2 regions of the Paenibacillus sp. KS1 genome follow, and region 2 is predicted to be linked to the other one. Evidence: riboswitches for the same ligand, from Rfam matches in the RefSeq annotation. Region 2 holds a riboswitch; the other holds the start of a gene.
What was found. A riboswitch is a leader RNA that binds a small molecule or an ion and turns the genes downstream of it on or off. The one in region 2 is predicted to bind glycine.
Positions count from the first base shown of each region.

Region 1: another riboswitch for glycine. It lies ahead of BBG47_RS16270 (alanine/glycine:cation symporter family protein); the one in region 2 lies ahead of gcvT (glycine cleavage system aminomethyltransferase GcvT).

Region 1 covers NZ_MAIS01000046.1:27,240-31,668, forward strand. The annotation lists gene BBG47_RS16260 (DUF4179 domain-containing protein) at 1-37, opposite strand, end outside; gene BBG47_RS16265 (sigma-70 family RNA polymerase sigma factor) at 34-567, opposite strand; partial or broken gene BBG47_RS16270 (alanine/glycine:cation symporter family protein) at 729-2,074, opposite strand; glycine riboswitch at 2,217-2,323, opposite strand; gene BBG47_RS16275 (pyridoxal phosphate-dependent decarboxylase family protein) at 2,519-3,976, opposite strand; gene BBG47_RS16280 (aldo/keto reductase) at 4,237-4,429, opposite strand, start outside.
Region 2 covers NZ_MAIS01000015.1:39,889-44,317, forward strand. The annotation lists gene murI (glutamate racemase) at 1-367, opposite strand, end outside; gene gcvH (glycine cleavage system protein GcvH) at 545-937, opposite strand; glycine riboswitch at 1,131-1,239, opposite strand; glycine riboswitch at 1,403-1,497, shown strand; glycine riboswitch at 1,501-1,624, shown strand; gene gcvT (glycine cleavage system aminomethyltransferase GcvT) at 1,726-2,853, shown strand; gene gcvPA (aminomethyl-transferring glycine dehydrogenase subunit GcvPA) at 2,850-4,205, shown strand; gene gcvPB (aminomethyl-transferring glycine dehydrogenase subunit GcvPB) at 4,202-4,429, shown strand, end outside.

The DNA.
Region 1 (4,429 bases), on a different contig from region 2:
CCAGTCGCTGATCGATAGGCAGTTGTATGTCTTTCATCCGTTCATCTTCCTTTCTTCAGTATCATCCAGCCATTCTGCGAGCGTGTGACGTGCCCGATGCAGCCGTGTCTTCACCGCGCCCACGGACATATCCATCATCTCGGCGATCTGATGCATAGGCAAATCCTGAAAATAAAACAAAATAACAATATTGCGAGATACTTCCTCAAGCCGATAGATCGCCTGACGCAAATCAAGATGATCACTGTATTCAGCCGTGGCAACACCAACTTCTGGGAGTTCAGCCAGCATGATGATGCGAGCCTGCTTCCGCAATATCATATTGCATTCATTGATCAATATCCGAAAGAGCCAAGTCTTAAAATAGGCATGATGATTTAGGTTTGTCAGTGCGCGATAAGCCTTGAGCACAGTCTCCTGCATCGCATCTGCACAATCCTCGTCCCTTCTGACGATCGACCTGGCCATGTTGAACATTTGGGCTTCATGCTGCTTGATGAGTCGAATAAATGCTTCTTTATTACCTTCCTTAGCCAATCTCACTTCTGTCTCTATATCGCTATGCAAGCCGTTTCTACTCCCTTCTTTACCCCATACACGCGAATCAAACTGTCAATTAGATGCATAAGATAGGCAAAAGGTTTCATTAAACGCAAAAAAACTGCCAAATGTTCACTTTCATGCATTTGGCAGTTTACTTAAGAACAGGAATCGCTTCCTGCTTCTATTTATTTTTCGGATTCCCTATGCTTCCAATATAGACGCGTCTCAGACACGACGACTCCAGACAAACCGAGCAGTGCAACTAAGTTCGGCAGCGCCATTAATCCATTTACAATATCAGCAAGCTTCCATATCATATCCAGCTTGATAAATGCCCCAAAGCCAATGATCGCAATGAACATAAGGCGGTACGGCAGAATCGATTTGACACCGAATAAATAAACCATGCACCGTTCGCCGTAATAGTTCCAGCCAAGAATCGTCGTGAATGCAAATAAAATCAAGCAAAACATAAGAATGAGGGAACCGTATGGCAGCGCAGCATCAAATGCTGCCTGTGTCATGGCCGCTCCTTCCATTGGGCCATTCCATACACCCGTTACAATCAATGTTAATCCTGTAAGCGAGCAGACGATGATCGTATCGATGAATGTTCCGGTCATTGATATGAGTCCTTGCTCAGCCGGCCATTTCACCTTCGCAGCCGCGGCCGCAATCGGTGCGCTTCCGAGACCTGATTCATTGGAGAATACACCTCTTGCAATCCCGTTGCGGATCGCCATCATAACCGTTGCTCCCAAGAAGCCGCCACCTGCTGCTGTTGCATTAAACGCGCCTTGGAAAATTAACGACAGTGCGTGCGGTATCTGATCCGCAAATGCAATAAGCACAACAAAGCTCGCGATAAAATAGATAATAGCCATGACAGGAACAATTGTCGTCGTCACATGCGATATACTCTGAATCCCGCCAATTGTAACAAGCGCGGTCACGATAGTCACGATTGCCGCAGTGACTACTGCAGGTACACCAAGGCTTGCTTCTGTAGAAGTGACGATCGCATTAATTTGCGGAAATGTACCAATTCCAAGCAAGGCAACCAGTACTCCGCTAATCGCAAAGAATACAGCAAGCGGCTTGAATTTCATGCCAAGTCCCTTCTCAATATAATACATAGGACCGCCTAGCACTTGTCCATTGTCATCAATGTTGCGATACTTGACAGCAAGCAATCCTTCCGCATATTTGGTGGCCATTCCGAAGAATGCAGCAACCCACATCCAGAATAATGCACCGGGTCCACCCACCTTAATTGCAGAGCAACCCCCACGATATTACCAGTTCCAATTGTCGCCGCCAGCGCAGTAGCCAATGCCCCGAAACTGGATACATCCCCTTCTCCCTCGTTCTTCGACTTGAATATTAACTTCAAGGCGAGCGGCAGGCGGAACAACTGTAGCGCTCCCAAGCGGATCGTTAATAAAATTCCCGTTCCTACTAATAAAATAAGAAGCGGTGCTCCCCATACCATGTTGTTCAATTTGTCTAACCATTGTTCCATCATTGTCAAATCAGTTCCCCTCTTTGTGAATAATAAAAAGAGTCAAATCGAATGATTTGACCCTGGGGACATGTGTGCAGAATAAATAACCTGACGTAAGTGACATACCTAAATAAGATCATCATACCAATGACTTACGATTTTTCTACGCTTCTGCATCCCTGTCCTTTTACCTGAGAGTTTTAACGAATCCACGAGAATCAAATTCGTCTTGCCCCTTCGGTGCCCCAATCATGGAGTCTCTCCAGAGTCCTGTCCATTTACGGTCCTGCTTATACGTATTCGAGCTCAAGGTTCGATATGTCTAAGCGCCTGAGAGCTTACCCCTTCGGCTAGACGATTCGTCTATCTCCCGCAAACTTCATCCAGTTATAAAGTTGTAGGTAACATTATAGTAGACACACTATCATTGTGCAATGATCCATTGCATTGTAATTTATCCCATACCATCTATCACACATGTGCTTGGTGACTGTAATATAGGGATCTGGCCTCATTTAATAAATGAATGAGTTCACTCACATTCTGCACATTCGTATCGTAATTGGTAAAGCATGCACGCAGCGTTGGTACACCATGAATGGTAAATACGGATAGCCACACTTTCCCTGTGCTCAATACGTGTTGATTCACAAATAGAGCGAAGTCCTGGTCGTTTCGTGTCCATGCTTCTTGATCAAGAAAGCAAATGACAGGCAGCACGGTATCATTGGCAACTGTCCAGCCAGATCGCATTAATTCTTCTCGGAATAGCTTGCCCATTTCAACTTGATGTCGCAAGACAGCCCGATATCCTTCCCAACCCGCTGTAGCCAGGGATAAATACAGCTTCAATCCTATAAATCTCCGTGACCATTGAATGGAATGCGTATATGGATCAATCGTGGGCAGCTCCTCACCCTCCTTCGGCATATAATCTGCCGTTATACGGAAGGTTTCATTCAATATACGTGAATGCCGTGTGAAGTACATGCCCGCCCCCATCGGAACGGACAGCCACTTATGAGCATCAAACGCGATTGAATCTGCTTGCTGGATACCATCCATATGGAAGGACAGCTCGGAATCCAATACGATTGCGCCGCCATAAGCAGCATCCACATGAAGCCACATCTGTTCATGCTCCGCTACTGCCGCGATTTCCATTAACGGATCAATTGCACCGGCTCCCGTCGTTCCCGCTGTAGCAATAATAAGAAATGGGGCAAAACCCTGCGCGCGGTCTATACGTATTTGTTCTAATAACGCTCCAATATCCATTTGCAAGGAATCGTTCGTACGAATGGAGCGAATTGAATTCGTTCCAAGCCCGCAGGAACGAGCCGCTTTCACCAATGAATGATGACTCTCTTCAGAAGCATACAGAATGGGTGGCTTCTCCCGAGCTGCTAATCCGTCTGTTGCATACTTTGGAAAATGATAAGATAGAGCCGTTAAGACTGCAGTCAAATTGGCTTCCGCTCCCCCAGTCGTGAAGGTTCCATCAGCAACATCACGCGAGTAACCAAATTGAGTGGCGAGCTCACGCAGTACATAATTCTCAATTTCTACGGCAAGCGGCGCATGACTCCATGCAGCAAGCTGGGGGTTAAACGCCGCTGTTATCGTGTCTGCCATAATCCCCATAAAGTTCGGGCGGGGATTGTATAAGCCATAATATCCTGGATGTGCTGTGTGCACTTGATATCGACGCAGTCCTTCTATAACATGCTGAACCGCAGTTTGAGGCTTGACAGGAGCAGCAAAGTCAATTTGCTCCGCATACTGCACAATCTCTGATGGGATTAATTCAGGGGCAACTGCTACCTCGTCGGTGTATGATAGATACTGACTGATCTTCTCTAACGTATATGAGCCTAGCATATACTGTTCCTCAGTTGATAGATCCAAGATCGGATTCTGTCTAAGCATACGGAATCCAGCAACTCCCTTCCACTGTTCAATTCAAGAAAGATGTTCCAATTGAATAATAGCTTACCGACCAAGACGACAATTGAACAGGTACAGTTTATCAGCTCGCTATGAGGACAGACCATTTATCACTCTATTATACTTACCGTCCTTCCATTTACATCGTTTTTCGAATATGAGCGCAAGATTTCGAAATCTCAACTCAAAAAAACCGCCCCTATTACCTAGAGGCGGTGTCTATTGCTTCCTTACTTTCTCATTTACTCAGGCAATCGGTATACAGCAAAAGGTTCACCATACCGATATCGACGGCTTATTTCATCCAATCGGTTCAACTGTTCTTCATTAAGTTCGACATTGACACTCGTTATATTGTCCTCTAACTGCTCCACCTTCGTCGCTCCTACAATGACTGTCGATACACAAGGCTGGTGCATAAGCCAAGCTAATGAC
Region 2 (4,429 bases):
TGTTCTGACTTAAGGTTAAAGCTGTCGCGAATACAAGCACACGCTTGCCATTGTCGCGGTTCATTTCCACGGCAGGCTTGACTGCTGGCTCCATCCCGATGATCGGAATGTCGTACTTCCGTCTTAGTTCAGACGCTGCGATGCTTGTCGCTGTATTGCACGCAATAACAAGCGCCTTAACATTGTGCTGCATGATGTCTTCCACAGCTGAATCTACATGGCGCATTACTTCGGATTGAGATTTCGTCCCATAAGGGACATGCAGCGTATCTGCATAAAATAAATATTGTTCATGCGGCATATGCTTCATAGCCTCAGCCAACACGGTTATTCCACCGATTCCAGAATCAAAAAAAGCGATTGTCATTCCATTCACCTAGCATTCTTATTAGCATTGCAACATCTAGTTGTCGATGCTTATATTGTACTCCTTTTCGGCGGTGAATCCTATCGAAATTTGTCAGAAAGCAAATGAAAAAACCTGCTGCACCAGCATGATACCGGTACAGCAGGTTCTTAGATTCTCAACCTATTGTTCCTTCAACTATTCATCTATCAGCTTCGTGTACTGCTCTGCATTCAGCAAGTGCTTCACAGCTTCCTCAACGCTGCCTTCTACTTCAACTTCTGCAATCCATCCATCTTCGTAGGGGCTGCTGTTCACAAGCTCTGGCGACGCTTCCAATCCATCATTGACCTTCGTAATTGTTCCGGATACCGGACAGTACAACTCAGATACGGTCTTCACCGATTCAATTGATCCCATGCTGTCCCCTGCGGACAAGCTGGTTCCTACTGGCGGAAATTCGATGAATACGATGTCTCCCAGCTGGGATTGTGCATGATCTGTAATGCCAACCCGTACCGTATTGCCTTCTATGGCAACTACCCATTCATGCTCTTCACTATACAACAATCCATTCTTCACTTCACTCATGTCAACGCCCCATTTCATTCATAATGTCATTCATCAGGCCGTCTATCCAATCGAGATCGTAAAAATGGACAGGAAGCGGCCTTGTCGCCTTGTTCTCTGTCCTCGGTACCTGAGAGTTCCCGTTCCTCCACAGCCACAACTGCGGTTGAACTTACCCCTTTGGCGGCATAGAAAATGCACTCTCCAGAGCTGCGTCAGAATGGCGGTTATGGAACCTGAGAGATTCATTGCCAATCGGCGGCTGGCAACTTGCTCCTTCGGTGTTGACAATCGCAATTGTCAAACTCTCCCGACCTTCCTCGTTCGCGAATTACGATTAAACTGGGTAATTATAACACCATTAGATTATTGCAAGATATGCATGATTGTCAATATGACAAGCTATGAAATCAGTTGTGAAGAAAATATCAATTGACAAAGTGTGGAAAGCTCAACTAATGTAGAGATGACAGCTGAAAATGGCGAATGATGGTAAAGGGAGAGACTGCTGAGACATAGCAGCGCCGAAGGAGTAAGCCTGAATGGGTGAATCTCTCAGGCAAAAGGACTTTTACCGGACGCACCTCTGGAGAGCACTGCTATTCATGAAAACGAATACAGTCACCCAAGGGGAAAGTCGATGGTAGACACGGAAACAAACAATTTGTTTGCGACAATCGGCGACACTCTCAGGTACAAAGGACAGAGCGAGAGAATGAGAGGATGCGATGCATCCACTTTTCTTTCGGCTGTCCTTTTTATGTTCGTATACCGATAATTAGTCCAAATACGCGTATCGAGGTGAATTCATGAGTCAATTGAAGAGAACGCCAATATTTGATCAATACTCTGCTTATCCGGGTGCACGCTGCATTGACTTCGGCGGCTGGGAGCTCCCTGTTCAATTTATCGGCATTCAGCGAGAGCATGAAGCAGTTCGTACACATGCAGGTCTATTCGATGTCTCCCATATGGGTGAATTTATCGTAAGCGGCCCTGCCTCCCTGACATTTCTTCAACAGATGACAACAAATGATGTATCGCGGCTCGAGGATGGCAAAGCACAATATACGCTGATGTGCTACCCTGATGGAGGAGTTGTCGATGATATTCTCATTTATCAGATGAAGAGCGACCGTTACATGCTCGTTGTTAATGCCTCCAACATCGATAAAGACTACGCATGGCTGCAGAAACACCTGATTCATGGCGTTACCTTGACCAATGTATCGAATCGCACAGCATTGCTTGCCCTTCAAGGGCCGAATGCCCAAGCTATTCTTGCTGCGGTAACTGAAGCACCTATTGATTCGCTCGCACCATTCCATTTCCTATCAGATGCACAAGTCTGCGGCGTATCAACATTGCTGTCTCGCTCAGGCTATACCGGTGAAGATGGCTTCGAACTCTACTTGTCCGTAGAGGATGCAGCACACGTATGGAATGAACTGATTCGCGCGGGCGAACCGTTCGGCTTGCTCCCAGCAGGGCTTGGTGCTAGAGACACCTTGCGCTTCGAGGCACGTCTCCCCCTCTATGGACAAGAAATTACAGCCGATATCTCGCCGCTTGAGGCAGGACTAGCACGATTCGTCAAGCTGGATAAGGGCGACTTCATCGGCCGTGTAGCATTAACGAAGCAGAAGACCGATGGACCGGCACGAAAGCTGGTTGGCATTGAGATGATCGACAAAGGCATTCCTCGCTCCCATTATCCAGTGCTTGCAGATGGGCGCGTGATCGGAGAAGTTACAACAGGAACACAGTCGCCGACATTAAAGCGCAATCTAGGGCTGGCCTTGATTGAATCCGCATTCTCTGAATTGGATACAGAAATTCTTGTCGAAATTCGCGGCAAGCAGTTGAAAGCCCGCGTCGTCTCGACTCCATTTTATAAACGAATCCCGACCCCTGCCAAAGGAGCGAATCCATCATGAAGCATCGTTACATTCCAGTGACGGAACAAGATCAGGCTGACATGCTGCAGCAGATCGGCATCTCTTCCATTGACGAGCTATTCCGCGATATCCCAGCCTCCATTCGTTACAATGGAGTACTGCCAATGTCTGAACCATTAGATGAAGCAGCCATGATGAAGCATATGAAGGAATTGGCCTCCCGCAATGCTAACAGTGAGAGCCATACCAGCTTCCTTGGTGCTGGAATATACGATCATCATATCCCTGTAGTCATTCAGCATCTAGTCTCTAGATCAGAGTTCTATACAGCCTATACACCCTATCAACCTGAAATCAGTCAGGGTGAATTGCAAGCAATCTTTGAATTTCAATCCTATATATGCGAGTTGACTGGTATGGCTGTTGCCAATGCCAGCATGTATGATGGCGCTACTGCACTTGCAGAAGCTGGAGCACTGGCGGTTGGCGCAACGAAGCGCAAGCAGCTTGTCATCTCGAGCACTGTCCATCCAGAAGCGAGACAGATTGTTCGCACAATGGCTCGAGGACTTAATGTTGAAGTAGTCGAGATTGGATATCAAGACGGCGTGACTGACCTTGCTCAGCTGGAGCGTGCTGTCACGGACGAGACTGCTGCCGTACTGATTCAGTCCCCGAACTTCTTCGGATGCATTGAAGATGTGCGCGCCATTGAACCGATTGCACATGCAAATAAAGGCCTGCTCATCATGAGTACGAATCCACTGAGTCTTGCTATGTTGGAGAGCCCTGGCAAACTAGGTGTCGACGTATGTGTTGGAGATGCCCAGCCGCTTGGCATTGCAGCATCTTACGGCGGTCCTACATGCGGTTTCTTTGCCGTTGCAGAGCCCTATATGCGCCGCATCCCAGGCAGAATTGTCGGCTTGACCAAGGATCTGGATGGCAAGCGTGGATTTGTTCTTACACTCCAAGCGAGAGAACAGCATATTCGTCGCGAGAAGGCGACATCCAACATCTGCTCGAACCAAGCACTTCTTGCTCTTGCTGCTTCCGTCTATATGTCCGTCATGGGCAAGATGGGAATGCAAGAGGTATCGAAGCTCAATATACAGAAGTCTCATTATGCAGCTGCTTACATCAACAACAAGCCCAATCTTGGATTAGCGTTCCAAGCGCCTTATTTCAATGAATTCGTACTTCGTCTCCCGCAAGATACTGACATGGATCGATTGCAGTCTCTGCTCCTGGACAACGGATTCATTGGCGGCTTGGATCTTGGCCGCTTCTATCCTGAACTGGAAGGACATATGCTCATTGCGGTCACGGAGAAAAAATCCAAATCAGACATCGAACAATTTATTGACCTGCTGGAGGTGAGCTGCGTATGAAACCGGAACAAGCACTAATATTTGAATTGAGTCATCCTGGGCGTATTGCCTATTCCTTACCTGAATGTGATGTTCCAGAAATCGAGATTCAAGAGCTTATCCCAACTTCGATGCTGCGCAGTCAAGAGGCCGAGCTGCCTGAAGTGTATGAGGTTGATGTGATTCGACATTATACCGCCTTATCACGCCGCAACTTCGGCGTAGATAATGGTTTCTACCCACTC